Regions from separate parts of the Ruegeria sp. CG4 genome, predicted to be linked through region 1. Evidence: riboswitches for the same ligand, from Rfam matches in the RefSeq annotation. Region 1 holds a riboswitch; each other region holds the start of a gene.
What was found. A riboswitch is a leader RNA that binds a small molecule or an ion and turns the genes downstream of it on or off. The one in region 1 is predicted to bind cobalamin.

Region 1 (7,093 bases):
GTGTTTGGATATCCTTAGCGCAGTTTTGCGCATAACCAAAGGCTGTGATCAGAAAGCGTGCAGCAGGCACGTGTCGGATAATACTGCAGCCGCCTCTACCGAAGTATCGTTTCCGTTCCGTTGGAAAGATGGAAGACACACCCTTGTGTGCGAGGCAGCTTAAGCAGATCTTCCTGATCCAGGCCCAGCCAGATCCCCCTTAGCACCGAAGAAGTTACACCGTGGGTCACAATGATTGAGGGTTCTTCTTGCTCATCCAGAAAGGATCGGACTCTTGTCGATATCTCCTCAAAGCTCTCACCGCCAGGGCTGCGAAAAAACCACAAATAGCTTTCGTAAGCGTAGTCGATCTGCGACCTGATGACGTTCTTGGTTACACCTTCCCATTGGCCAAATGCGATTTCCTGAAGGCGGTGGTCAGTTTCCAGTTGAAGATGGGGTGCAATCGCGAGCCGAGCCGTGTGCTGCGCGCGCTCTTGCGGGCTGACGACGACCCGAGACGGTGTGTTCGGAATGCCGCAGAGAATTTGGTTCTGAGTGCGCGCCTGCGCCTTGCCCGTTTCGGTCAGCGGAGAGTCCTTGCGGCCTTGAAATTTCCCAAGAGTATTCCACTCGGTTTGGCCGTGTCGCAGTACGAATAGATCGGGATATCTGCTCATAAGTTACGCACAACTCTGGAAAATCAAAGCATGATTCAAAAATGTTCTCGGGGCAGGTTCTGTGACCTTACAGTTCTTTCCGCGCCCTCAGCGCCGCCGTGATCGTCCCGTCGTCCAAATAATCCAGCTCACCCCCAATTGGCACACCCTGCGCAAGTGAGGTCAGGCGGACCTGTCCCTCCAACTGGTCGGCAATGTAGTGGGCGGTGGTCTGTCCGTCGACTGTGGCGTTCAGGGCAAGGATGATCTCGGTGATGCCCTCGGCCGTCACGCGGTCTTTGAGGCGGGGTATGCGCAACTCGTCCGGGCCGACACCGTCCAAGGCCGAAAGTGTACCGCCCAGAACGTGATAGCGGCCTTTGAAGACACCGGCACGTTCCATCGCCCAAAGATCAGCGACATCCTCGACGACACAAAGCTCTCCGGTGGCGCGGGCCTCGCTGTCGCAGATGTCGCAGATGTCAGCGGTACAGACATTGCCGCAATTCAGGCATTCGCGGGCGGTGGCGGCGACCTGCTGCATTGCGTCCGAGAGCGGTGTCAGCAGCAGGGCGCGTTTGCGGATCAGGTGCAGCACCGCGCGGCGGGCCGAGCGCGGGCCAAGCCCCGGCAGCTTGGCCATCAGGTCGATCAGGTTGTCGATGTCGCTGTTCGAACTCACGGCCTGTCCTGTTTGGCACCGAAGGGAGCCTCCGGCGGGAGTATTTTGGAAAAGATGAAGATCAGAACGGCAGTTTGATGTCTGCCGGCAGCCCCATGCTTTCAGTCAGCTTGGCCATTTCCGCCTGAGAGCGCTCGGCGGCCTTGGTCTGCGCGTCCTTGATGGCGGCCAGGATCAGGTCCTCGACCACTTCCTTGTCGTCTCCGTTGAAGATCGACGGGTCGATGTCCAGACCTTTGAGTTCGCCCTTGGCGGTGGCGGTGGCCTTGACCAGACCGGCGCCGGATTCGCCGACAACCATGAGGTTGTTCAGTTCTTCCTGCATTTCGGTCATTTTGGTCTGCAGGTCCTGCGCGGATTTCATCATCTTGGCCATATCGCCCAGACCGCCTAAACCTTTGAGCATCGGGTTTCTCCTGTAAATCGATTTGACGCCTAAATACGAAGGGTGACTGCGTGACACAAGGGGCATGGGCATCCTCCTGTATTCCAGGCAGATGTTCAGTCCTCTTCGAACGGGTCCCATTCGTCTTCGACCTCGGGCAGAGCCTCGGTTTCGACCTTGGCGGCGCGCTGTTCCGGGGTTTCGATCCGTTTGATGCGCGCCTTGGGAAACTGCATGAGTACCGCCTGAACCAGCGGGTGCTGCTCGGCCTGTGACCTTAGCGCGAGGTCGGCCGCATCGCGGATCTCGGCGATCGTGGCGGCTTCGCCATCTGCCACGATGGATACGGCCCACCGATTGCCTGTCCAGCGCTGCAGCGCCGTACCCAGCCGTTGGGCAAGGTCTGTCGGGGCATGATCGGTCGGTGTAAATTCGATCCGGCCCGGTGAGTAGGACATCAGCCGCACACCGTTTTCGACCTCGACCAGCAGCTTTACGTCCCGGTTTGTCCGGATCAGTTCGACCACATGTTCGAAGGTCGGATAGCGCGCCAGAGCAGTTTGGACGTCCTGTGCCAGGGCCGCAGTCGGCGCGCCGGCGGGACCGTGTGGAGCGGAAACGTAGGAAGACCTTGCCGATGCCTGAGGTTGTACCGGGGCGTGCGAGGGTACGGCCATGCCTCCACCGGGGCCTCCGTTCGGCGTGGGTGGAGGTGCGTCCTGCAAACGTTTGATCAGTTCTTCCGGGCTTGGCAGGTCGGCCACATGGGTCAACCGAATGACGGCCATTTCCGCTGCCATCATGGCGTTTGGTGCGGCTGAGACCTCTTCGAGCGCTTTCAGCAGCATTTGCCACATGCGGGTCAGGACACGCATCGGCAGGGCTTCGGCCATTTGCTGTCCGCGTGCGCGTTCGTCGGGCGAAACGGTCGGGTCCTCGGCGGCGTCTGGCGTGATTTTGACCACGGACACCCAATGGGTGATTTCGGCCAGATCGCGCAGCACGGCAAGCGGGTCGGCGCCCTCGGCGTACTGAGCGCTTAGCTCTGTCAGCGCCCCCGCCGCGTCGCCCCGCAGGATCATGTCCATCAGGTCCAGGACGCGGCCCCGGTCCGCCAGACCCAACATCGCCCGGACCTGATCGGCACTGGTTTCACCGGCCCCGTGCGAGATCGCCTGATCCAGCAGCGAAGTTGCATCACGCGCCGAACCTTCGGCCGCTCGGGTGATCAGCGCCAGCGCGTCTTCTGCGATCTGGGCGCCCTCGGCGGCGGCGATCTTGTTTAGAAGACCGATCATGTCCTCGGGTTCGATCCTGCGCAGGTCGAAGCGTTGGCAGCGCGACAGGACCGTAACCGGAACCTTGCGGATTTCGGTAGTCGCGAAGATGAATTTCACATGCTCGGGCGGTTCCTCAAGCGTCTTGAGCAGCGCGTTGAACGCGCTGGTCGAGAGCATGTGAACCTCGTCGATGATATAGATCTTGTAGCGTGCGCTGGCGGCACGATAGCGGACGCTGTCTATGATCTCGCGGATGTCGTTCACGCCGGTGCGGCTGGCGGCGTCCATCTCCATCACGTCGACATGGCGGCCTTCCATGATCGCCACGCAATGTTCGCATTGGCCGCAGGGTTCGGTCGTCGGTTTGCCGTCGCCATCGGGGCCGATGCAGTTCATGCCCTTGGCGATGATCCGCGCCGTCGTCGTTTTGCCGGTGCCGCGGATGCCGGTCATGATGAAGGCCTGCGCGATCCGGTCTGCCTCGAACGCGTTTTTCAGGGTGCGCACCATGGCATCCTGACCAACCAGGTCGGCAAAGGTTTCCGGGCGGTATTTGCGGGCAAGAACCTGATAAGCGGGGCTTGGCGTGTCGGTCATTTCTGCTCTGTCGGATTCGTATCAGAAGTGCAGCGTAGAGTGCGCCGCCGCCTGCGTCCACAGCCGGTTCGCGAAATTCATTTGGGAATGCTTCGGGATGCGCGTAAAAATGAAGGCGAAAGCATTTTTGACCGGATTCTTGTGCGTAACGATTAAGGAGGGCGCGTTGCATGTCTCAGATGATTATTCATGCGCTGCAGGTCGGAGGAGGTACTCTGGCCCTGACATCAATGCCGGGGCGTGGGGGTAAATATGTCCAGGACCTGAATGCGATTTCCGACTGGAAGCCCGGTCTTGTCATTTCAATGACGACCGAAGTCGAGATGCTGCAGGACGGCGCGCGTGACTTCGGAACCGACATTCAGGCGCGCGCCTGCCGCTGGGTCCATCTGCCGGTCGAAGATTTCGGTGCACCCCCCGACGCCGTGACCGCGCGCTGGCCCGATGTAAGCGCGGCCGTCCGCCATGCCCTGTCAGGGGGCGGGCGCATTCTGGTGCATTGCCGGGGCGGCTGTGGCCGGTCCGGAATGGTGGTGTTGCGCCTGATGGTCGAATGCGGCGAGCAACCGGGTGCAGCCCTGAAACGGTTGAGGGCGGTGCGGCCCTGTGCGGTTGAAACAGATGCACAACTGGCATGGGCCACGCAATTGATTCCGGCCAGCGCGGACCCGTAGCTTAGGCCGACAAATGTCCGGCCTGGGCCGCCACTTGGCGACCTGCCAGGGCCGAAGCTTCAAGCATGGCGCAGGGCGGGTCCGACAGAATTGCGGACGGCAGCGCACGGAACTCTGCGCAGAACATCATGTCTGCATAATCCTCCAACCTGTCGCCCGGAGTTTCCTCATTCGTTCCGCAAAACACCCGGATTTTGTCTGGCCGCGCGTGGAATCGGGCCATGCACCCTTCGGGGCAATGGGCAAGCTCGCTGCTGCCTTCAATGGCGAATTGCGGGGTTGCGGCCGGGCCGGCGCTTGCCACGGCGCGCGTCAGAGCCCGCGCCATTTGCGCCAGTGCCGGACAGGGTTTGCCGGTGCGCTGGCACACAGTGGCAGAAAATTCGTGTGTCCTTGTCTTCCAGTTCATAATGCGCCCTCCGCGCGCGGCGCGGGGCAAGGATCAGGTGTGACGGGGCTATGCCATCAGGACCTGCCCGGACACCCCGCCCGAGTTTCGGTTTCAGTATCGATGGCAGGTCTCCTGACTTGCGGGTCATCGCTTTGCCGACCTTCCCAGCCTTTCGGCCAGTGGTGTTTCGGCATTGCTCACCGCTTACAGTTGCGGGGGCAGTCTCGGCCTTGGTTCCTTCCGGCAATGCCAGACAGAACCGCACCGTGTTCCCTTTTCATCCCGGCCCCTTAAAGGGCGCGGAAACCATCTCCTCATCGCTAGCGGTTGCCGGGTCCCCGAGTCAAGCGCATTGCGCGGGCCGAGGCATTTGGTCCGATGCGTGGTCGGGAAAGCGGACGTTTGGTCATGTTTGCACCGGGTTGACTTGAGCGGGCGACTGGCCTGACAGATAGGTGAACTGAACTGTTCAGTTGAGAGCGGAGCATGATATGTTGGACATACAGGAACAGGTCTTGACCGAAGACATACGATTTCCCTCCGGGACGGCTATGCTGTCGGGTCGCCTGTACCTGCCTGTTGCAGCGCCTGATATCGTAGTTGTTCTGAACAGCGCGACCGGCGTTCCCCAGGACTATTATCAGCATTTTGCCCGGTGGCTGGCGGAAGAGCAGGGCATTGCCTGTCTGACCTATGATTACCGCGATTTCGGAAAATCGTTATCGGGGCGTCTGAAGGATTCGCGTGTCACCATGTCCGATTGGGCGCTGATCGATATTCCCGCGGCCCGGGCCGAGATGCGACGGCGATTCCCAAGTGCGCGGCAGTGGACCATTGGTCATTCGCTGGGGGGTATGCTTGAGCCATTGCAATCGGATGTGGATCAGATCGACCGGATGATTTGTGTGTGTTCAGGCCTGGTTACGTTGTCGGATCATCCCTGGCCCTACAGGGGGCTGGCCGGAATCTTCTGGTACGGGCATGCGCCTTTTGCAGTTCATATGCTGGGGTATCTGCCCGGCAAGGCCATTGGGTTTGGTTCGGACCTGCCGTCAAAGGTCTACTGGCAATGGCGAAAATGGTGCACCTCGCCGAACAGCTATCTGCCTGAAATTGGCCAAAGCCTGCCCGCAGCGACCTGGCCGCGGGCCGGTGGTCCGGTCGACCTTTTTGCGATTTCGGACGACCAGATGGTGCCTGATAATGCGGTATGGAGGCTGGCCGAGCTATACGGCCCGGACGCCAACCGTCATGTGCTTGAACCAAAGGATTTCGGGCTGAAATCCATTGGCCACATTGGTGTTTTTGCGCGCAAAAACAAAGCGGTCTGGCCGAGGTTGATCGAGTCTACGGAGCAGCAATTCCGTTCCGACCGGAAAGATGTGACGATTGCGGGATGAAGTGAGAGGTTGGACATCGACCCAAGCGGGGCTCGTTGTGGCTGCTTCCTTCCGGACCTGACCAGGTTGGCGAGGCGCTCGCCCGCGCCAACCTCTCAATCGTCGATATAGGGAAGTTGCGCCAGGAAGACAACCCGTCAGAGTGACAGTCTGATCCGCAGAAAGCCTTCCGGGTCATGCCCCAGCACATGCGGATCGTATGCGTCCAGTTCGGAAAGATGCGCCCGTGCTCCCGGCCCGGTTTTCAGAATCGAAGCGTGGCCGGGAAGCCGGACAAGGCTGAAGGGGAAGGGCGCAGATTCAAGCGGGTCGCCCGGTAATCCCCCCGAAAGATAGTCGCGCAGGACGTCCCTGATGGGTAAGGTCGGCATATTGATCTGCCGGGCCTGATGCGCAACAGGGAAGTGTCCGCCGCCGCTGGCCCGGTAACTGTTCAGGGCCACAACGAATTTCTGGGTGGGTTCAATAGGGATTCCATCACAGCAAATCTCGCGAACACGGTTTGCGGCGGGATCGACCAGCATTCCGTAAGAATCAAAACGCGCCGGCTGGGAAAGATCGATCCGATAGGTCAGGCCGAACAGCACATCGAAGTTATGCCCGGCCCGTGTTTCATCGGTCAGAGTGCGGACAGCTCCTTCATCCACCTGATTGAAAATGCCCGCCGACATTTCAAGCCAGTCACGGACCATATCGCCGGTGACAAGCACGGCGCGCAGTTCATTCGGGAAAGAATGAAGATCCGAAACATTGCGTAACCGAACCTTTCCGGGCGGTACATCCGTGTAGGAACGCGGTCCCGCGCGGCCTCCGAACTTGCAGGGCGAAACAGCGGACAACAGTGGAAGCCCCCGTAGGTCTTCGTCCAGATGGAGGTTCAATGCCGCTGCCTGGGCGCTGGCGACCAGCGCGAGGCCCCGATCTGGTGCGCAAAAGCTGAAATAGCTGTGCAGGCTTTGACCGGTGTGGCCCACGGGTCTTGAGGCCAGCGCACGGGTTTCTTCGTGGCCGTAACTGAACAGATGCCGCATTCCGGGGTCTTCGGA
Region 2 (7,093 bases), on a different contig from region 1:
ACCTCGGATGAACAATAGATGCGCAGGGGTTTCTGCGCGAACAGCCCCTGTTTGTTGCCCTGCCAGGCCAGTGCCTTTTCCCGCATCGTCAACACGGCGGCCAGCGTCGCCGACGAGGCCGAGTCCTGAATCACACCGGCGAATCCGTCCGGCAAATCCAAAGCCTGCCGCAACCAATCCATCATCCGGGTTTCCATCTCGGTCGCGGCAGGCGAGGTTTGCCACAACATGCATTGCGGTGCGATGGCGCTGGCCAGAAACTCACCCAGAACCGACGGGGCCGAGGCGTTCGAATTGAAATAGGCAAAGAACCGGGGGTGCTGCCAATGGGTGATGCCGGGCAATACGATCTGCTCAAAATCCCGGAAGATGTCTTCCATGGGCTGGGCGGTTTCGGGCGGTTCAGACGGTAACGCATTCAAGACCTCACCCGGTTCGCACCGTGCCCGGACGGGCCTGTCGCCAACGGTTTCGTGATAGTTCTGCGTCCAGTCAGCGACTTTTCGGCCCCATTCCGCGAATTCGTTCCACTGCATGCTGTTCCCCGTGTTTCCGCCTGATCCGGGATGTCCCGGGTGTTTGAATTTCCGGGGCAGTGAGAGTTATCCGGAGCGAAAGGTCAATGCGTCTAAGAAACCCGAAGTCTTGAATGTCAGGTCAAAACAGTGTGCATCCCGGTCGCCAACGTCTTGCCAGTGATGGGAAGACACCTAAGATGCCGGCGATGTTTCAAACTGGGGGCTGTCATGCAGGACAAGCTGTTTTCTCTTCCCGAACCTGTTGCGATACCGGTTGTCGGCGAGCAGGCCGAATATCCGGTGGGCCGGATTTTTTGCGTCGGGCGGAACTATGCGGCCCATGCGGCTGAAATGGGAAATACTGTGGACCGCGAGGCGCCGTTCTATTTCACCAAGTCCGCACCCAACGCCATCCTGACCGGGGCGACCGTGCCATATCCGCCGGGTACCGAAAACTATCATCACGAAATGGAGCTGGCGATTGCAATCGGTAAGCCGGTGTTCCGCGTCAGTCGCGAGCAGGCTTTGGGCGCGGTGTTTGCCTATGGCTGCGCGCTGGACATGACCCGCCGCGATCTGCAAATCCGTGAACGGAACAAACAGCGCCCGTGGGATCTGGGCAAGGATCTGGAAAACGGTGCCGTTTTTGCGCCGCTGACCCGGTCGGAGAGCTGGTCGCCGGACAAAGACAAGCGCATTCATCTGAGCGTCAACGGTGAAGTCCGGCAGGATGCGACCCTGGATGAGCTGATCTGGAAAATAGATGAGATCGTCAGCCATCTTTCAAATTACTATCACCTTCGTCCGGGCGATCTGATCATGACAGGCACCCCGGCCGGTGTCGGTGCGGTACAGGCCGGTGATGTGATTGATGGCGGAATTGACGGTCTTGAATCGATCCACCTAACCCTGTCACAGGCTGAATAGAACCTATTTAGGGTCTTTCAGCCAGCCGTCGGCAAGCTCAACACGATCAAGGCCGGCAAACCTGCGCACCCGGTCCAGCTCGGCCTCCAGACGCCGGGTGCGCGCCTCTGACCAGCGCAACTTTCGCTCGGGCCAGACGGATTGTACCCGCAATTCGCCGCTATCCCTGTGGGCCTTCATGTCGATCCGGCCGATCATCCGATCACCTTCGAGCAAGGGGAAGACATAATAGCCGTAGGTTCTTTTGGGCGCGGGCACAAACACCTCGATCCTGTAGTGAAACCCGAACAGGCGTTCGGCGCGGTTTCGATCCCGCAGCATCGGGTCAAACGGGCTGAGCACGCGAATTCTGCCCGGTGGCGCGGGCAGTTCAGGGGCCTCTTCAACCAAACCCGGGCGGGAAAACACTTTCCTCATACGCCCATCCGCGCAGCTGATTTCGATTTCTTCAATCGCACCGTCTTTCTGGGCCGCGGCGCACCAGTCTTTCGCCTCCGCCGCGCTGACCGTATCCCAGAACGCAGCCAGTTCGCCCGATGTTGCAAACCCCAACCTGTCCAGGGCGGCGTTGCACAGCCAGTCCACCGTTCCTTCGGCATCGCATGGTGCATGACCGGGGCACAGATGAGTTTCTATCACCCGTTCGGTCAGGTCGTAGCGTTTCTGAAAGCCGTCCCGGCCAATGACGGTCAGCGCGCCCGAGCGCCACAAGAACTCCAGCGCGGTTTTTGACGGATGCCAGTCCCACCAGCCGCCCGATCCTTTCTTTTCGTCCTTTCCCACGTCGGACGAGGATACCGGACCGTGATCGCGGATGTGCAGCAGGACCGACGCGAACTGTTGTTCAAACCCATCCCGCCGCCAATTCTTCCAGCGGGCCTTCAACAAATCGGCGTCGCGCTGAAAGCGCAGGTGCCAATGCCGGTAAAACTCCATCGGAATGACGGCGGCGTCATGTGTCCAATGTTCGAACAGCGCCCTGTCCCGTTCATACAGGCGCTTCAGATGTGTGCTGCGATAGGTGGGCCTGCGCGAAAACAGGATCATGTCATGGGCGCGGGCCACGGTGTTGATACTGTCCAGCTGAACAAAACCAAGCCGTCGGATCAGGTCCAGAAGATCCGCGCCCTTTGCGCTGCCCGACGGGGTCTCGGACAGCAAGTGACGATCCATGAACACCGCACGCGCTGTCCGGTTGTCCAGTTTCGGCAGTGCCAAGACTCTAACGCCGCTTCAGTGTGTCGCCGTAGCTGATTTTTGGCGTCAGGGTCACGCGGGTTTCAATCTCGGCTTCCGGGTCGGCCAGCTGTGCCGCGATGATCCCCGCGGCCTGACGGCCGATTTCCAGCCGGCAGGCATCCATGGTTGCCAGTTTGCGGGGCAGACCTTGCAGCAATTCGACATTGTTGAACCCCGCCAGCCCGATTTGACCAGGGATGTCTATCCCCTGATCCAGCAGGTACAACAGTCCGCCAGCGCCGATCATATCATTGGAATAATACAGAAAATCCAGTTCCGGCGACCGTTCCAGCATCGCCTGCGTCATCTCGCGCCCCTTGGCCAGTGCTGAGCCGCCGGAATAGAACTCGCGATCCTCGATCTCGATCCCGTGTTTGCCCAGAACTTCGGTAAAGCCTTCGAAACGTTTGCGCGCGCGGTGGTCCAAAGGCATCTTGGTCCCCATGAAGCCGATATGCTGGTATCCGGCCTTCAGAATGGCCTGCGCCATTTCGCGGCCGGCACGGCGGTGCGAAATGCCGACCATCGCATCCACGGGTTTGCCGTCGGTATCCATGATTTCGACCACCGGAATGCCCGCGGAATCCAGCATCGCCCGGGCCGCTTCCGTGTGTTCCAGACCCGCGATGATCACGCCCGAAGGCCGCCACGAGAGCATCTCGTAAAGGACTTTTTCCTCTTTTTCCGGCAAATAATCGGTTACGCCGACCACTGGCTGCAATTCGGTGTCTTCCAGCACCTGATTGATGCCGGTCAGGACCTCGGGGAAGACCATGTTGGACAGTGACGGGATGATGACAGCGACCAGATTAACCCGGCTGGATGCCAGCGCACCCGCAATTTTGTTGGGCACGTATCCCAGCTCTTTCGCGGCGGCCAGAACCCGTGTTCGGGTCGCATCCGATACATCACCCCGATTGCGCAGGACCCTGCTGACCGTCATTTCGGATACCCCCGACGCTTCCGAGACATCGCGAAGGGTAAGCGGGCGTTTTGTTTCTGTGGTCACGAGGCACCTGCACTGTTGTTTTGTCCGATGGTAGCGTGAACACGGCGGCAAATACAACAACTCTGCTTCTGCATCGAGCGCTGGGCCGGTCGGACCTTTTGTGCATCGGAGCGACCCTACATATTTGCGGCGAGTTCAATTTTACACGCGAGTCAACGCCCGCAGTTTCAGGCCTAAAAATCTCAAGTCCGCGAACTGAACCGACGACTATTGAACGCGGAAAGATATCTAGGAAAATACACACACTCGCGGTGGCGCATACCAAACCGCGTAGCAAGCGCGAACATGCAATTTCTGATTTCGCAAATGGCCCATGCAACGCCGCAATCAATTGTTGACCGTGTCTTACATATTCTGGCATGAACGCGCCATGTTCGGTTCCGGGGACATCCTCGGAAGCAATAGGGAATGCAGTGCGGCACATTTCGCCAACTCTGCAACTGCCCCCGCAACTGTAGGCGGCGAGCGCGGCTGATAATGCCACTGGGATATCCCGGGAAGGTTAGTTTAGCGCTTTGACCCGCAAGTCAGGAGACCTGCCGAACATGCGCCCTTGGAAGGGGCGTTCATCATCGGCGACGGGGTGTGCGCCGGATCTGTTTGCCCGACAAGGCAGATGGCTTCGCGTTCCCCATCGTCAAAGCAGAATTGTGCCGGGGAAGGCGCGACGTGAGAAGGACTCGATTTGTGAAAAAACTGCTGGTGGCTGCAACGGCTGCTTTGGCGATGCCTGCATTGGCGCAGGCCCATTTCCTGCTGGAATATACCGACGACACGATGATCGAACGCCCCGGTGACGTTCCGGTCAAACTGGTTTTCTGGCACCCGTTTGAAGCTGGTCACGTGATGACCCTGGAAAGACCGGAAGAATTCTTTGTAATCCACAACGGTGAAAAAACCGATCTGATGGATACGCTGGAAGAAACCACTTTTGAAGGACCGGACAACATCGCCAAAGCGTTCCTGGGTTCAGTGCCGGTGAAACGCTCGGGTGACTATGTGGTGGTTACAGTTCCTGCGCCTTACTACGAAGAATCAGAGGATATCTATATCCAGCAGATCACCAAGGCTTACCTCAACCGAAACGAACTGCCGACCGACTGGGATCAGCCGCAGGGGCTGGCCACCGAGATTCTGCCGCTGAACAAGCCTTACAACATCATCGCCGGGTCAACCTTTACCGGTCGCGTGTTGAGCGAGGGACAGCCCGTCGCCGGCGCAGAAATCGAAATCGAGTACATCGCCGCAGCACCGGACATGACCGGCACCGGCGCGAAGGACGCCACCGTGTCCCCATTGCCGGGCGGCGCGTTGGTCGCGATTTCGGATGACAACGGATATTTCACTTTTGGTGTGCCAAAAGCCGGGTACTGGGGCTTCGCCGCTTTGGGCGTGGGTCCGGAAACCAAGCATGAAGGCAAAGAGCTGAGCCAGGATGCGGTCATCTGGATCCGCGCCTGGGATCTGGAGTAAGCCTGAATGCACATCGTCGACGGAGCCCTTTCAAACCCTGTCGTGATCGGCGGTGCGGTCGCCGCGGCTGGCGGGATCGCATTGGGCCTGAAATCGCTGGATCTGGATCGCATTCCCACGGCGGGCGTGTTGTCGGCCAGCTTTTTTGTCGCCTCGCTGATCCATGTGCCGATTGGCCCGTCGTCTGTGCATTTGATTCTGAACGGTCTGGCCGGGCTTCTGCTCGGCTGGGCCGCCTTTCCGGCCCTTTTTGTCGGCTTGCTGCTGCAAGCCGTGTTCTTCGGTTTTGGCGGATTGACCGTGCTGGGGATCAACACGGTGAATATCGCCCTTCCGGCGGTGTTGACCTGGATGATCTTTGGTCGTCTGATCGCACGTGGCTCACCTGTTCAGGGGGCGATCTGGGGCGGCATCGGCGGCGCGTTTTCGATCGCCGCCACGACGGCTTTTGTCGCGGTCTCGCTGGCGCTGTCCGGCGATGAGTTCCTGCCCGCTGCCAAGCTTGTCTTTTTCGCCCACATTCCCGTCATGGCTATCGAGGCCGTGCTGACAGGTTTTGCCGTTCTTCTGGCCCGCAAGGTCAAACCGGAACTTTTTGTAAAGGTTGCGTCCACATGAAACAGTTGATCCTTGTTTGTACGCTTGCTCTCGCCCCGCTCCCGGCTCTTGCGCATAAGGTTATTGCAGGCGTTTTTCCGGCAGGCGACGCAATCGAAGGCGAGCTGGGGTTTTCCAATGGCGATATGGCCGCAGACCAGGAGGTCATCGTCTATGGCCCCGACGGCTCTGAACTGGGACGCACAGTAACCGATACGGACGGTTTCTTTCTCTACAGCCCGACCAGAGCGGTGACTCATACATTCAAGGCAGATCTGGGTGCAGGGCACGTCGCCGAAGTTGCCATGCCGGCCGACGAAGTGGCCGAAATCATGGGGGTCGAAGCCGAGCTTTCTGAAACAGCCACGCCGGTCGCATCTGCGGATGGCGCGGCAGCGGTGACTGTGGCCTCGCTCTCGGATGAGGAACGCGCCGCCATCGCCAAAGCGGTGCGCGACGAAACCCGCCCACTGCGGCGCGAGATCGCCGCCTACCGCGAGCACAATGATCTGCAGAACATCTTGGGTGGTATTGGCTATATCATTGGTCTGTTCGGCATCGGCTTTTACCTGGCCGCGCGAAAAAAGATGGCCACCTGATGGCACATGCGCTGGAACCACAGGCCAAAACACTGGCCGAGGCAGGCAAAGCCGCCCATTTCGGGATGATCGGAGACTACGATCCCCGTATGCGCATCGTTTTGGCCTGCATCTTTGCCATCGTCACGGTTGCCCTCAACAGCATTCCGGCGCTGATCGGCGCTTTGTTCGTCTCGCTTGGGTTACTGGTGATGTCACGCTTGCCAGTCGGCCGGACCCTCAAGCGTATGGCCATGATGGACAGCTTCATCATCTTCATGCTGGTGTTGCTGCCATTCTCAATGCCCGGTGACGCGATGTTCACGGTTTTTGGCTTTCCGGCCAGTTGGCAGGGCCTTTGGAAAGCTGTCGAGATTGCACTGACGGCCAACGCGGTCATCCTTGCGCTGATGGTTCTGGTCGGAACGATGGAACCTGTGACGCTTGGACACGCTTTGCACAAGCTGCGCTGCCCCGAGGCGCTTGTGCACCTTTTGATGTTCACCATCCGCTACATCGAGGTGTTGCGGGAAGAATACCTGCGCCTGCGCGGCGCGATGAAGATCCGCGGATTTCGCCCCGGCACAAACTGGCACACCTACCGAAGCTTCGGGTATCTGGTCGGCATGATGCTGGTGCGCGCGATCGAACGGTCAGAGCGGATTCTGGCGGCGATGAAATGCCGGGGGTTTTCCGGGCGTCTTTTGTTGCTGCAGGACTTTAACATGACCCGACGCGATCACATGTTCGCC
Region 3 (7,093 bases), on a different contig from region 1:
CTGTTTTATATGCAGCTTTTTTGTGTCTGCCGCTACATCGCAAGCCTCTGAGCTTCCCTTGATCAAACTAGATAGAGAAATGCGAGCGCCGTCGGGTGCCAAATCACTATGCAAAGACTACTCGTGGGCGTGCGCGAGCGCTCGTAGTTCTGGTCTGTCCGTGGCACAAGAAAATCAGATCGTTAAAACGATCAACACGCGCGTCAATCGGAGAATCCGTGCCGTTTCGGATCAAAGCCAATATGGGACAAAGGAATACTGGACACTGCCGACGCAAGGGTCAGGAGATTGCGAAGACTTCGCTTTGCAAAAGAAGTTTGAACTTGTGCAGAATGGTTTGGATCCTACGAAGCTACTAATTGCGACTGTCTTGGACACCAATCGCAATGGCCATGCTGTTCTAGTCTATCGCTCGAGTGAAGGCGATTTGGTTCTGGACAATGTTACCAACAGGATCAAAACGTGGAAGGAAACGAGGTATCTTTTCCTAAGAATACAGGACCCACTACACCCTGACCGTTGGGTGCAGGTTTCTAGCGGCTAAACCGTTGGGTAAACATTGGTTGCCTCTCGCAATTGATGTCACGACCTGCATTGTTCTGGGCGCATATTTGAGTTTCGTTGCTCCGTCCGACTCGTCCATCTGCTTGTGTTTGCACCATTGCGTGTGAACGAATTCGATCCGCGCGCCAGATATCTCCGAGGTGTTGTATTGGCCCACCGCTGGGATTCCGCAAGCCATACACGTAGACAATGGGCGCGTTTCCGCAGCGAAACCTTCCATTTGACCTGCTCAGATTGGGGTATCTCCGTCAAGTAAAGGCCACTGGGTCGAGCGCATTACGGCGACGATATCGAACGCCTGATTAGGACGACCATGGAGGCCGTTCATCTACTTTAGGGAAGAACGCAATCATCCCCCAAGGATAAGGGGAAATGCGACGGCTCCGGCACTGCGTCGATGACATTGGAGGAGTTCGAAGACTGGCTGCACCCGGAGATATGCCGTTATCACAACACCCGTCACAGCGGGTTGCGGCGAGCACCGATGGCAGCTTGGGCGATCCTCAGTTCTGGTGACGCAGACAGAAAAGTTTTTGATGCCTAGGCGTTTCGCATCAGCGAACTTTCTTTTGAATGTCGTCAGTTGGCGCGACGCATTCAGTCCCATGATCGGTCGTGGTAACGATCAAGCACGAACCCCGCTATATGTCCCGGATCTGGACTGTAAATGACGATAGAACGAACCTAGTTACGCGCTACAAGAACCTGTCGCGTCCCAGAATTCACCTTGGGAGGCGCGGTGCGCGCGGACCTGAAAATAGGCGTGTAATGGCGAGCCGATCCCGGAGGCAATGCTGTTTCAGATTATTGAAGAACAAAGATGTTTCGCGTGAGCTGTTCCACTTCATCGCCTACCACCTGCTTCAGCTCAATCTCACATAGAAACTTGGAAATCTCTTCGTCTGATGGTTGCTTCTTCGCTCTGCCAAATCCCCGTCTCGCACTCGGTGTATTTGCATAGTTTTAGAGGGCTAGGGCTAATGTGTGCTTGTTGCTCGAGTATAGACTCTTTTCCAGATTTAGAGTCAAAACAGGTATTGAAACCGAGCTAACAACCGACCAGCAAATATGAAATCTCAGATGGAAGTTCTCGATCAAGGATCAGCCTGACGCATGTGCCTGCCTACCCTCACGCTTTGCAGAACCTGCCGCGACGCGGATTCCACCCTTTATAATCAGCTAGCCGCAACGCTGGAGGCATCGGGGGTGCAAGCCGAGTTGCAGCAAGTAGATTGCATGTCCGGTTGTCGCCGACCACAGACGTTGGCGGTGCGACAAAGCGGCAAGACCGCCTATCTGTTCGGAGAGATTACTGCAGTCGATCTTCCGGACATAATGATTTTCATGCGGATGTATGAGGACAGTACTGACGGCGACTTCGCTGACGCCAGGAAGCTAGGTAAGCTACGTTTCAAGGCGATTGCACGTATACCGGCACAAAAAAGATAGCCCACATGCAACTTGCCGGCCAAAACTCCGGTGTGGAGTTTTCAGCTTACAGTTTGTGTTTTTCGACTTAGCCTTCTGCACTTAGCGGCTAAAATCTAAACCAATCCTGCCATTACTTAAGATTAACCGCTGCAGAATGCTATGATGTCGCTTTCGTACTTGACGGAACGCAGCACTATGGAAGAATAAAGGCTTCTACGGTGTCCAAAGGTGCTTACGCACTGGGACTGAAACGGGAATGAGGACGGTGCATTAAACTACTGCACTGAAGCCTTGACCGCCCCCGCGACTGTGAGCGGCGAGCGGCCTTCCAATACCACTGGCGTAATGGCGCCGGGAAGGGGGAAGTCTGCTGTGACCTGCGAGTCAGGAGACCGGCCGTAGAATGGACACAACTTATGCCGTCGGGTGTGACGGTGAGGAGGATTAAAATGACGACAAAAACGATCAAGGCATCCGCCGCTGGCGCATCCTTTCTGCCTGCAGTATTCGCCGTGGTTCTGGGTCTGGGGATCATTACCGTGACTGGCCATGTTCAGGCTTCTGGCCTGCATGACGCGGCTCATGATGTGCGCCACGCAACTGGCTTCCCCTGCCACTAAGACAATGTTCAGTCGTATTCTGACCAGCGGCTTGTTCGCTGGTGCTGCAGCGGGGCTGATTGCCGCCCTTCTGCAGTTGTATTTCGTGCAGCCCGTGCTACTTCACGCCGAGCTCTATGAAGGCGGCGACCTGGTACATTTTGGCGCTGATCCGGTAACTGCGCATCCCGACCTGCCCGGCATGTTCGCCGAGCCGATGCGCGATGGTCTCAGCATTATCTTCACCACGCTTACGTACACTGGTTATGCGCTAGTCCTGGCGGCTTTGATGTCGGTAGCCGAACGTCAGGGGCATGAAATCAACGGCCGCACCGGCCTGCTTTGGGGTCTTGCGGGCTTTGTCGCCTTCCACTTTGCTCCTGGCTTGTCGCTGGCTCCAGAAGTTCCCGGAGTGGCGGCAGCAGATGTCGGAGAGCGTCAGATCTGGTGGACGGTCACCGTTGCCGCAGCCGGCGTGGCCATGTGGCTGATTGCCTTTGGAGGTAACCTGGTAAGCTACCTGATTGCGGCCGTGCTGCTAATGGTACCGCATATTATCGGGGCCCCTGAGCCCGACAGTTTCTCTGGGCCGGTTCCGACCGAGATCGGGGCGCTTTTTGCTGCCCGGGCCTTCGGCATCGGCATGGCCGCCTGGGCACTCTTGGGCAGTTTCACCGGCTACTTCTGGCAGACAGAAGGCAAGCGCGCAGGCGCTGCAGTCTGATCGCGCTCCTCCATTGCTACCCCGCTGGTTACACCGGCGGGGGCTTTCTTTATTGAGGATGACAAGATGTCCCGTTCTCTCGCTCTCTTTGCCATCGGACTTGTCTTTGGCGGCGGTGCTGGCTTTGTGATTGCCGCCAGCAGCGGTAGCACCTTTGAGAGCCATGATCATACTGACCCGGCCCAACATGGCGGCAACATGGAGATGGCAGCGCACGACCACTCCGCGGCCACTAATCTACCTGCCGACAGCGACGCCCCCAGTGTGGCGATCCAGATGATTAAGGATCCTATGGCGGGCTGGAATCTGCGTGTGACACCGCAGAACTTTCGCTTTGCTCCGGAAAATGCTTCCTCGGCTGACGTTCCAGGCGAAGGTCACGCGCATGTTTATATCAACGGCGAAAAGCTGGGCCGCCTTTATGCCAATTGGTTACACCTTCCGTCGCTCCCCGATGGCAATGTTGAGGTAAAAGTTTCTCTCAATGGCAACAGCCACAGCCCTCTGATGGTTGAGGGTGTGCCCGTAGAGGCCAAAGTGACCGTCCAGCCTGACGGCGATGACTCCTGAGTGACATTCCTGGCTGAGAAGACAACTACGTGGGTTCAGCAGGTCAAAGCGGCAAGTACAGCGTGCGTGCGGGTTTTTGCCGCTCTGTATCCAAGAACAGACAAGCTGTTGCAAAGCACCGCAGAACATGAAGGCTTGCGATAGAGTACTCTTGGTCCGGCAGTTGCGGATGCACTGGAAAACTGAGCATGGGGAAGGCAGATATGACAAAACCCACTTTAGCTCAGGAACGGTTTTCGGAAAAGATACCGGTTTATCTATCGATAGCCGGTTTCATATGCAGTTACTTTGTCTCTACCGCTACATTGCAAGCCTCTGAGCTTCCCTTCATCGATCTTGATAGAAAGATTGAAGCGCCGTCGGGGGCCAAATCACTATGCAATGATTACTCTTGGGCGTGCGCGAAAACTCGTAGTTCTGGACTGTCCGAGGCGCAGGAAAAGCAGATCGTTAAAACGATCAACATGCGCGTCAATCGGAGGATTCGCGCCGTTTCGGATCAAAGCCAATATGGTACAAAGGAGTACTGGACCCTGCCGACACATGGATCAGGAGATTGCGAAGACTTCGCTTTGCAAAAGAAGTTTGAACTTGTGCAGAACGGTTTGGATCCTACGAAGCTACTAATTGCAACTGTCTTGGACACCAATCGCAGTGGCCATGCTGTTCTAGTCTATCGCTCGAGTGAAGGCGATTTGGTTCTGGACAATGTTACCAACAGGATCAAAACGTGGAAGGAAACAAAGTATCTATTCCTTCGAATACAGGACCCGATTCACCCTGACCGTTGGGTGCAGATTGCTAACGGCTAAAAGTAAATGTGGCGCGCCACAATAAGCACTGGCCCTTTAACTTCTGGTTCTTTGCGGCGTTCAGTTGAGGTCTCCGCTTTTTCTTTCGATCAGACTTTCACCGTGTAAGTAACCGGCCTGCGGCGGCAACACTGGAAAGCGCGATTTTGGCGCCGTTCACGATGCCCGGTTCGATATGCACTTTCTTTCTCCCAAAGCCTCACCCGGCGCCTAACGGTAGATCTCCTGACTCGCGACTGAACGCTCACGGAAATGGGTCATTTACGGAATTGGCACCATTGAGCTCACCGCGCCGATTCCCCGTCTTATTCCTTTGGCTTGCATCGCCGGAAATCGAAAACATGTAAGCCCAATTGGCCCGAAGCTGCGTATTTGAGCGTCAGGTGGAACAAGAGAATAAGATGTGTAACTTTGGTCATTCGCGGCACCACGCATGAGCTTACGCAGAGCGGACAAAGCTTACATTGAAGCATTGTCCGCGTAATCGCTCTAGATCTCCTATGCTCTGTCTGGCGGAAATCTGAAGTTCGAGAACATCGGTCTTTGGTGTAGCTGGCTGACAAACATCTTTTTAAATTCGAAGTGGTGTGGCAACGTTTCGCCATCCTGAAGAACTGCATGCTAGTGTACAGACTTCCACCATGAATCTCATAAGGAGAAGACATGCTAACGAAAATTCTAACGTCTGCATTTTTCTTTATTTTGCCCGCACTCAGTTTTGCTCAAACAGCTGAGCGCAGCGTTACCATCGAAGCCGACGCGACAGTTAAGTCAGTTGATCCGGACACTCGGCTCATCGTGCTGCAAAACTCAGAGACAGGTGAAGAAGAGACCATTCTTGCAGGACCGGAAGTCAAAAACTTCGATCAAATTGAAGAGGGTGACACAGTCAAAGCGATGTACACACTGGGGATGGCTGCAAGCATTGCTTTCCCTGGCGAGGTTGACAGTTTGGTTGAATTGGAAGGCCAGGCTGCAGAGGGATCAACACCGGGCATGGCTGCCGGAACAATGGTCACCTTGATTCTGACTTTTGTGTCCTTCGACAACGCGAGCTCAATCGCCACTGTGACGGACAGCAGTGGTACAGAACAAATGATCGAGGTTGAAACAGACGTTGGTCGCGAGTTTGTCGAGCAGCTTAGCCCGGGAGACAAAGTAGCTCTGAGCTTCACGGAAGGTCTCGCCGTGGGAATTGTCGAAGAATAGGCGTCCGCAGCGAAACCTCACTAGGTGAACTATTGTTTCCTCTTTCACCACCGATAAAAAGCTCGTTCCATCGCTTCCCGCATCCCAAGCCACGTCAGCGACCGCTATGCTTTTGTAATTTCGTAGCACCCAGTCCCCTTGCTAACTTGAACACGATGTCAAAAACGCCGATGTCCTTTCATTCGGACTTTCCTTGGCTTATTTCACAATTTGATACGAGTTCGGAGATTGTTATGATTGGACCAGTGCGTTGAGAAGAAATAGATGGCCTCCCAGCGACGTCACTCACTTACATCACCGGGAGGCGACCAGACACGTCTGGTGGATGCGGCAGCAACAGAGGTAATTAAGATTTGCTACGCACCCCAATACTTGAATCCAAAATGCACCAAATCAAGTATTTTTGCGCGCGCTAAATTTGTTTCTCACTCTCTTGGTGCTTGCTTCCATACTCTACCCTACTGGCCCGCGTTAGAAAACGTGGCCGTGCCGTGCGATTGGTTGGTCACGAGGTTAGTCAGCAGAGTCTAAAATTAGTAGGCAAGGCACCTTTTTTGCTACCTGCGGCTCAACGCACATTCGAGATAGTTTGGCAAGGCACATGGGCAGACTAAATCCCCGCGTTGCCTATCATCTCAGGTTAGGGTGGCGCGGGGAACTTTGATCCAACCCGCGATCCGCACCGTAAAATGGTTACCCCAAACTGCTTCCCGCGTTGTTCAATTGGTTTCCCTCCGAACAATGCGGGTTTTTTGGGGATTGAGGGGGTAACGAGTTTTCCGTCGCTAGTGGCCGATCGGGTCGGTGAATTCCGGTCCGGTCGGCGTTAGATGATCAAACGCTTGGCTACCGAAATCGTTCCGCAATTCAGGAAAAAACGAAGCCCTTTCCCTTCGGTTTTGAGGCTTGTTTGCAAGAACGGCGTTTACCGCCTATCTTCGCATCCTCATTTTGCGATATTTTTTTTGGGAGCGTATCTATGAAAACTACAACTAAGATTGTTTTTGTTTCGGCTGTTCTCGCATTCGGGGCAAAGTTAGGGCACGCCAAGGACAAGAACATTCTGCCGAAAGACAATGCAGAGTTTGTAAACTACGGCGAAGAATCCGGCTGGAACATCTTTGTAGACAAGAGCCGGAATACCTGCCTGATTGAACGGGTCGATGAGAATACAAACGTTGTGC
Region 4 (7,093 bases), on a different contig from region 1:
CAGCGACCGAGACGAACACCGCCGTTGCCAGCGCCGCAACAAAGAACATGCTGAACCGCAGTCCGCGCACGGGTACGCCGAGGGTTGAGGCAGTAAGATCGCCGGTCAGCAGCGCGTCGAGCCAGCGGCTGCGGTAGAGAGAAAAGCTCAGGATCAAAAGCAGGCCTGCGCAGACCAGCGGAAACGTCTCCCAGCGGGCCAGGCCCAGACCGCCCAGCATCCAGAAAATCACGGAATGCGCGGCGCGGCTGTCGCCTGCAAAAATCAGGTAATTGGTGATGGCCGAGAACAGGAACGAAACCGCAAGCCCGGCCAGGATCAGTTTTTCGGGCGCGCTTGTGCGTAAACCGTGAACCAGCGCCAGCACGATGCCCGACGCCACAAGCCCGCCGCAGAACGCGGCCAACGGCAGGGTCCAAAAGCCCAGCACGTCGCCGGTCACGGTGATCACAAACACGGCGCCGGCCGCCGCACCCGAGGACAGGCCGAACAGGAACGGATCAGCAAGATCGTTGCGCGTTGTGGTTTGCAGGACCACGCCGACGATGCCCAACCCGGCGCCGATTACGGCCGCGAACAGGGCGCGCGGCAGGCGCAAATCAAACACGATCCGGTGCAAAGGCGACATGTCCCCGTCACTCAGACCGGTTCCCAGCAAGACAGCGGTGAACGTGTCGGAAACCGGAATGGATGTGGTGCCGTAGATGGTTGAGATCAGCAAAAGGGCGGCCAGAACGACCGCCCCCAGCAGAAGTGTCAGGCCAAGTCGGCCCATATCAGTTGAGATCCGGATGCATGGCCTGCGCCATTTTCAGGATCGCCTCGATATTTGCCGGTCCGGGGGTCAGTTCCTCGTACCGCAGGCCAATCCAGGCCTCGTTCTTGACGGCATCGGTCTGGGACATCACCGGATGCTCCTGCAGAAATTTGAAGGTATCCTCGGCGCCGTTGCCGGTCTGGTAATCCAGCAGCACCAGAAATTCGGGGTTGGCGGCCGCCACCGTTTCCCACGAGGTGCGGCCCCAGCTTGTATCCATGTCATGGGTCACGTTTTCACCGCCCGCTGCGGAAATCATCGCATCGGGAATGGCAAACTTGCCCGCGGTGAAGGGCGCATCAGCGGGACCATCTAGAAGGAAAACGCGCGGTTTGGGCAGATCGGCGGTCCGGGTTTCGATCTCGGTCAGTTCTTCTTTCCAACCATCAACCAGTTCCTTCGCCTTGTCTTCGACCTGCATGACCTGGCCCAGGCGCAGAACGTCATCAAACAGCAGGTTCATGCTGGCTTCGGGGCGGTCCTTGTCCAGATGCACGCAGCTTTCGGACAGGATCAAGGTCTTGATGCCAAAGGGTTCCAGCGTGTCAGGAGTCACGTCTCCGCCCGGCTTCATCCCGTAATACCAGCCCGCGAAGAACATATCGGGTTCGACGGCCACAAGGTTCTCGACCGTTGGGTATTTGGGCGCAAGCTCGGGAATGTCGCCGCGCAGCGTATCGAATTCCGGGCTGGTCTTGTACCATCCGGTGATGCCGGTCAGCCCGACGATCTTGTCCTGCAGACCCAGCGCAAAGGCCATATCGGTCATGTTCATATCGTGCACGACAATCCGCTCGGGTGCAGTTTCAAAAACCAGCGGCTTGCCGCAATTGTCGACGGCAATTTCTTGTGCCGACGCACCGCCTGCCAGGGCTGTGGCCAGGACCACCGACCAGATCTGTTTCATTCAAAGATGCTCCTAGGGTTAGTTTGAGACCGAGGTTTTTCGGATATCCAGCGCCGGAATCACGCGGCCCTCATGGTGAAAGTACAGGTAGTCGACGCCAAAGGTTTCCCGGACCTGGTCCGAGGTCAGCACATCGGCCACGGGACCAAAGCCCGTGAGCCGCGCGGATTTCATCATGGCCACATGGGTGGCAAACTCAGGGATCATGACGAGGTCGTGGACGATCATGACCACCGTGATGCCCAACTCGGCAACCAGCGACAGCATCCGCCCCTTGGCGTCGGGATCCAGATGGTTTGTCGGTTCGTCCAGAAACAAAAGCGAAGGGTTCTGTGCCAGAGCGCGCGCGATATGCGCGCGTTGACGTTCGCCCCCGGAAAGTACGCCCATTCGTTTTTCCGCCAGATCACTCAGACCTGTCAGGTTCAAAACCCTGTCCAGTTCGGCGGCGTGGCCCTCTTTCGACCGGTCAGCCCGGATCGGGATTTGCCCCAAGGCCACATATTCCCGCAAAGACAATCTGCTATCCGGCAGCTCGTGCTGGCTGACAACAGCGATCATTCGGGCGCGCTGGTTGGCGGGCATGTGTTTCAGGGTGCGCCCATTGATCAAAACGTCGCCCAGCGCCAGTTCGGCTGTGCCGCACAACAGGTTCAGAAGCGTCGTCTTCCCGGCCCCGTTCGGCCCGGCAATTGCAAGGATTGCGCCTTCTTCCAGTTCAAAAGACGCCGCTTGCAGCAGAACATCACCATTCAGCGCATAGTATTCGACGTCACGCACGGCAAGAAATGCAGAGGTCGTCATGAAGGCTCCTCCAAAATCATTCGGGGCAAACGGGAAAGGGTTTTGTCAAAAAGCGCGCTCGGCCTGTCGGACGCGCAGGTCCATCCATCGGCACTGTTCTGATATTGCAATGCGAATTCGGCCAAGGCCGCGATGTCATGCGGGGTCCGGATGTCGCCGAACAGGTATTGGGCTTTGCCGGTGGCCTGAAACCCAACAGTTGTCGGCTGCGCACACCCGGCCATGCAATCGACCGTGCGAATGGCAAACCCGGACGGCAGCGCATCTGACAACGAAGAGCGTATTTTGTCCGCAGACAAATCACCGTTGCATGCCGAACAGATCAGGAGAATATGATCAGTGGCGTCTGACATGGTCCGCTCCACTTGTTGCCAAGCGCGGACAGAAGGTGCTGATCATGTAAACACGTGACTGACGTGCCATCTAAGCCTCCTTCCAGGGCGCCCCGCCCCGGGTTGGTTGAACACTGATGGCAGGTCTCCTGACTCGCGGGTCCTTGCTTGGCCTTCCTTCCCGGCCCATTCGGCCAGTGGGTGTTTGGCGTCGCTCACCGCTTACAGTTGCGGGGGCAGTTACGGACTTGGCCTTCAGGGCCGCACCGTATTCCCTTTTCATCCCTCGGGTCTTCCTTCGGGAACCATCTTCTAGCTAAGTGCCTCAGACCCGGGCATGCGTCAATACAGAATTATTGGCAGGACAATCGGATGGGCTGGGCAGGGCGGTGCTCGAGTTTCACCGCCCGAGGTCCTCGGATTCAGCGTAGGGGTTCAGTTTTCCAGCAATTTTAAGACTTGCTCGCGCTCGGACAGGACCAGCAACAGGGCAAGATCGCCCGGTTCGATCTGATCCAGTATTGTCCTGCTCGCCTCGGTCGGGGAAGGCGCGCTCAGGATCTGCTCATCCCTAAGACCCTTGTCCATTGCCGCCTGCTTAATCAGCTTTGGAATCTCACCAAGGTTGCGTCCCCGCAGATAGCCCTCAAGCTCGGCAGCGACGACCACATCCGGCTGGAACCGCAAGGCCGTTTGCGTGACATCGATGATGTCCTGATTTGACCGGTCCCCGGCATGGCTTAGCAGTATGAAGCGGCGCTTTGCCGGAAGTCCGGACAAAGCCTCGCACACTGCTGCGACCGAATGTGGGTTATGCGCAAAATCGACAAAGACGCGGGCGCCGTTATGTGAAAACTCGTTGCACCGGCCCGGATTGTCCTTGGCGTCTGGCTTGAAACCGGACAATCCAGCGCGAATGGCCTGCATCGGGATATCCAGTGCGCGGGCCAGACACAGCGCAGTCATTGCATTGAGAATATTGTACCTGGCGGCCCCGCCCATAGCGAGCGGTACATCGTGAACCGAAATCACCGGTTGTTCCGAGAAGCCATCGAAGAACACGATCATCTCGTCCCGCAGGAAGGCACAACAATGTCCTTGCTCGCGGGATTGTTGGATCAGTGCGTTTTTCTGGTCCAGCGAGAACCACCAGATCCTGCAGGACGTGTTCAGCGCCTCATCCCGGACAAAGGGGTCATCCGCGTTCAGGGCCAGAACGCCATCTTTCTTAAGGGTGCGATGCACGGCGAACTTGGCCTGCGCCAACTCCGGAACCGTGTTGACGCCGTACTGACCCAGATGATCATTGGCGACATTTGTGACAGCCGCAGCCGAGGCGGCATGGGTTGGAAGACCCCGGCGCAGGATTCCACCACGGGCAACCTCCAGACAGGCGACTTCAAGCCGCCGGTCGCGCAGCAGCATGCGCGCTCCGCCGGGGCCGGAATAATCACCACGGTCGAGGATGTCGTCGCCGACGCGGACAAACTCTGTCGAGGTCAGCCCGGCAACCTTGCCCGCCGCCCGGGCGATCGCCTCAAGCAGCCGGGTCGTTGTGGTCTTGCCATTGGTTCCGGTGATGAAGGCGACGGGGATGTTGTGCAAGGCGTCCCACTCGACTTCATCAGGCGCAGGCAGAGCGTTCCAGGCCCAGGTCTGGCTTCCGACCCCGTGGCCGATCGAAATCTCGTCGTCGTCACACAGGATATCGACGCCCCGCGCCGAGGCCGCCTGGATCAGGGCGATCAGGGCCGGATTTGCCTCTTTGGCCATGACGTCGCGGACGTTGGCGATCATCTTGTCGAAATCGCCGGGTGTTTCCCCGACCAGCGCCGCGGCACAGAAATGCCATGCGGTCTGGACCGCAAAGATCGCTGAATATAGCTGATCCATCGGCGCTGAAATCGCAAGGTTCACGCCGCCGGTGAATACCCGATATGTCAGCTTTTCTTGGTGCCAGCCGAGCGCATCCAGCACGCGACGTGCATGATGCTGCCACAGCTCAATGACACGCGAAGACTGCTCTTGGTCAAAAAAGACGTCCATGATTGCGCCCGGGTGATCCCAGAGCAACCCGGGCCCGGTCAGCCGGCGCGCATCGTCTACCCGAAACGCGCCACTGGTCGCGCTGGGGATGGTCAGCGCGGTCTCAAGCTCTTCAATTCTGTCCATTCCGGTGCCCTCGGCTCAATCCGCGTCTTCGCTGATTTCGCGGGCCAGACGCACGCCGCGCTCGTCTCGGATCAGGGCCTGATCGCTGTCGAACATGTCCTCGAAAGAGGTCTCAACAGGGGCAGGCTTGCCGATTGCTTCAGCTTCAGGTGCGTCGCCATCCGAATTGAAGTAGATGATCTGTTTCCAGCAGCGGGTGGTGTCGTCGCCGAATATCACCAGCAGATCGCCGGGAGCCGCCATTTCAAGACCCGCCGTCACCGCTTCGACCTCATCAGGGATGATTGTGATCGCCTCATCCGGCGTGCCGCCTGCAATCAACGCCTGCCGCAGCATCTGAGGGATCTCGTCATGCCCGCGTCCGCGACGGCGGTCGTCAGCCTTGCAGATGAAGTGGTCAAAATGACCGGCCAGCGCCGCGCCCGCATCCTCGACGTCCTCGTCACGACGGTCACCGGGCATCGATACGACGCACAGCCTGCGGCCCTTGATCTCCAGCTGATCGGCCAGCGCCGCCATTGCCTTCAGGGCGGCGGGGTTGTGGCCATAATCCAGGATTACCTTGAACGGATGTTCGTCATAAACGTTCATCCGCCCCGGTGCCTGGAAATAGCTGGTGTCAAAGGTCCGCAGCCCGTGGCGGATATTGTCCAGATCAACGCCAAAACTATAGGCCATGGCGGCTGCAAACATGGCGTTCTGCACGTTGAATATCGCCTTGCCTTCCAGTGTCGCCGGGATCAGGTGCGACCAGAGCACGGGGATATGCAGACCGTTGTCGTAGATGGTCAGCATGTCACCGTTCATGCCTTTTTCCAGCACGATGGCCTTGCCGCCTTCCTTGATATGTTCTTTCACAAGACTGTGGCCGGGATTGGTCGTGACATAGAAGATCTGACTTGCCCCGGCATAATCCGCCATCTTCAGGCAGTTGATGTCGTCGGCATTCAGAACGGCCGTATCCGTGGCGCTTTCCACCACGACGCGTTTGACCACGGCAAGCTCTTCGACCGTGTTGATGCCACCCAGCCCCAGATGGTCGGCCGATACGTTCAGACAGGCGGCAACGTTCGAGCGTTGATAGCCCAGGCCCGAACGCACCAGCCCGCCACGCGCGGTCTCCATCACGGCGAAATCGACCATCGGATCGCGCAGCACGATCTGGGCCGACTTGGGCCCGGTCATGTCGCCCTTGACGCTCAGCTTGCCATCCACATAGACCCCGTCGGTCGAGGTCATGCCAACGGTCTTGCCGCTGGTTTTCATGATATGGTTCAACATCCGCGATGTTGTGGTTTTCCCGTTGGTTCCCGTGATTGCCGCAATGGGGATGCGTGTCTTGTCCCCGACCGGGAACAGCATGTCGATCACCCGACCGGCAACATCGCGCGGTTGGCCTTCGGACGGAGCTACGTGCATCCGGAATCCGGGGGCTGCGTTCACCTCGACAATCGCGCCGCCGATATCCTTGTAGGACTTGGTGATGTCGTCGATCAGAAAATCGACACCGCCCACATCCAGCCCAACCGCCATGATGGCGCGTTCAGCCATGTCGCGGTTGTCGGGATGAACCACATCGGTCAGGTCGATGGCCGTGCCGCCTGTGGACAGGTTCGCGGTAGAGCGCAAATAGAAAACCTCGCCCTCCGGCAAAACGGTTTCTTCGGTCACACCGGCGTTTTCCATCAGGCGCTTGGCTTGATTGTCGATCTCCAGCATTGTCAGCACTTTTTCGTGCCCGATGCCCCGGCGCGGATCCTGGTTCACGATGGCGACCAGTTCAGCAATCGTATGCTTGCCATCCCCCATCACATGACCTGGGACCCGTTTGGCGACGGCGACCAGCTTGTTGTTGACCACCAGCATCCGGTGATCAAATCCTGTAATGAAGCTTTCAACCAGAATGGCGCGGCTTCGCGAGTGTTCCTTGGCCTCGGCAAAACCGGCCTCGACCTCGGATTCCGAGTTCAGATTGATCGATACTCCGCGGCCGTGATTGGCATTCAGCGGTTTGACCACCACCGGAAATCCGATCCGGCCAGCTGCTTTTGCGGCTTCGCG

Region 2: it holds a riboswitch for cobalamin, as region 1 does, so the genes downstream of both, ACR0J2_RS17435 (DUF4198 domain-containing protein) here and ACR0J2_RS14740 (hypothetical protein) in region 1, are expected to answer to the same signal.
Region 3: it holds a riboswitch for cobalamin, as region 1 does, so the genes downstream of both, ACR0J2_RS18125 (CbtB domain-containing protein) here and ACR0J2_RS14740 (hypothetical protein) in region 1, are expected to answer to the same signal.
Region 4: it holds a riboswitch for cobalamin, as region 1 does, so the genes downstream of both, ACR0J2_RS09115 (DUF1636 family protein) here and ACR0J2_RS14740 (hypothetical protein) in region 1, are expected to answer to the same signal.

What each region holds. Positions count from the first base shown of each region.
Region 1 covers NZ_JBQFRB010000005.1:168,476-175,568, forward strand. Annotated here, with positions in the region: gene ACR0J2_RS14715 (histidine phosphatase family protein) at 96-659, opposite strand; gene recR (recombination mediator RecR) at 727-1,320, opposite strand; gene ACR0J2_RS14725 (YbaB/EbfC family nucleoid-associated protein) at 1,382-1,726, opposite strand; gene ACR0J2_RS14730 (DNA polymerase III subunit gamma/tau) at 1,822-3,582, opposite strand; gene ACR0J2_RS14735 (phosphatase domain-containing protein) at 3,753-4,256, shown strand; gene ACR0J2_RS14740 (hypothetical protein) at 4,258-4,665, opposite strand; cobalamin riboswitch at 4,753-4,973, opposite strand; gene ACR0J2_RS14745 (alpha/beta hydrolase family protein) at 5,139-6,047, shown strand; RNA gene ffs (signal recognition particle sRNA small type) at 6,047-6,145, opposite strand; gene ACR0J2_RS14755 (bifunctional 2',3'-cyclic-nucleotide 2'-phosphodiesterase/3'-nucleotidase) at 6,185-7,093, opposite strand, start outside.
Region 2 covers NZ_JBQFRB010000007.1:132,717-139,809, reverse strand. Annotated here, with positions in the region: gene ACR0J2_RS17455 (pyridoxal phosphate-dependent decarboxylase family protein) at 1-536, opposite strand, end outside; gene ACR0J2_RS17450 (fumarylacetoacetate hydrolase family protein) at 747-1,445, shown strand; gene ACR0J2_RS17445 (winged helix-turn-helix domain-containing protein) at 1,449-2,663, opposite strand; gene ACR0J2_RS17440 (LacI family DNA-binding transcriptional regulator) at 2,668-3,693, opposite strand; cobalamin riboswitch at 4,052-4,251, shown strand; gene ACR0J2_RS17435 (DUF4198 domain-containing protein) at 4,381-5,166, shown strand; gene cbiM (cobalt transporter CbiM) at 5,173-5,784, shown strand; gene ACR0J2_RS17425 (cobalt ABC transporter permease) at 5,781-6,362, shown strand; gene cbiQ (cobalt ECF transporter T component CbiQ) at 6,362-7,093, shown strand, end outside.
Region 3 covers NZ_JBQFRB010000008.1:5,886-12,978, reverse strand. Annotated here, with positions in the region: gene ACR0J2_RS18135 (transglutaminase-like cysteine peptidase) at 1-544, shown strand, start outside; gene ACR0J2_RS18130 (DUF1636 family protein) at 1,678-2,013, shown strand; cobalamin riboswitch at 2,195-2,410, shown strand; gene ACR0J2_RS18125 (CbtB domain-containing protein) at 2,445-2,615, shown strand; gene ACR0J2_RS18120 (CbtA family protein) at 2,620-3,318, shown strand; gene ACR0J2_RS18115 (hypothetical protein) at 3,385-3,888, shown strand; gene ACR0J2_RS18110 (transglutaminase-like cysteine peptidase) at 4,092-4,700, shown strand; gene ACR0J2_RS18105 (hypothetical protein) at 5,364-5,909, shown strand; gene ACR0J2_RS18100 (hypothetical protein) at 6,889-7,093, shown strand, end outside.
Region 4 covers NZ_JBQFRB010000002.1:539,779-546,871, reverse strand. Annotated here, with positions in the region: gene ACR0J2_RS09130 (iron ABC transporter permease) at 1-775, opposite strand, end outside; gene ACR0J2_RS09125 (ABC transporter substrate-binding protein) at 777-1,724, opposite strand; gene ACR0J2_RS09120 (ABC transporter ATP-binding protein) at 1,743-2,528, opposite strand; gene ACR0J2_RS09115 (DUF1636 family protein) at 2,525-2,881, opposite strand; cobalamin riboswitch at 2,983-3,185, opposite strand; gene ACR0J2_RS09110 (Mur ligase family protein) at 3,296-5,032, opposite strand; gene cphA (cyanophycin synthetase) at 5,048-7,093, opposite strand, start outside.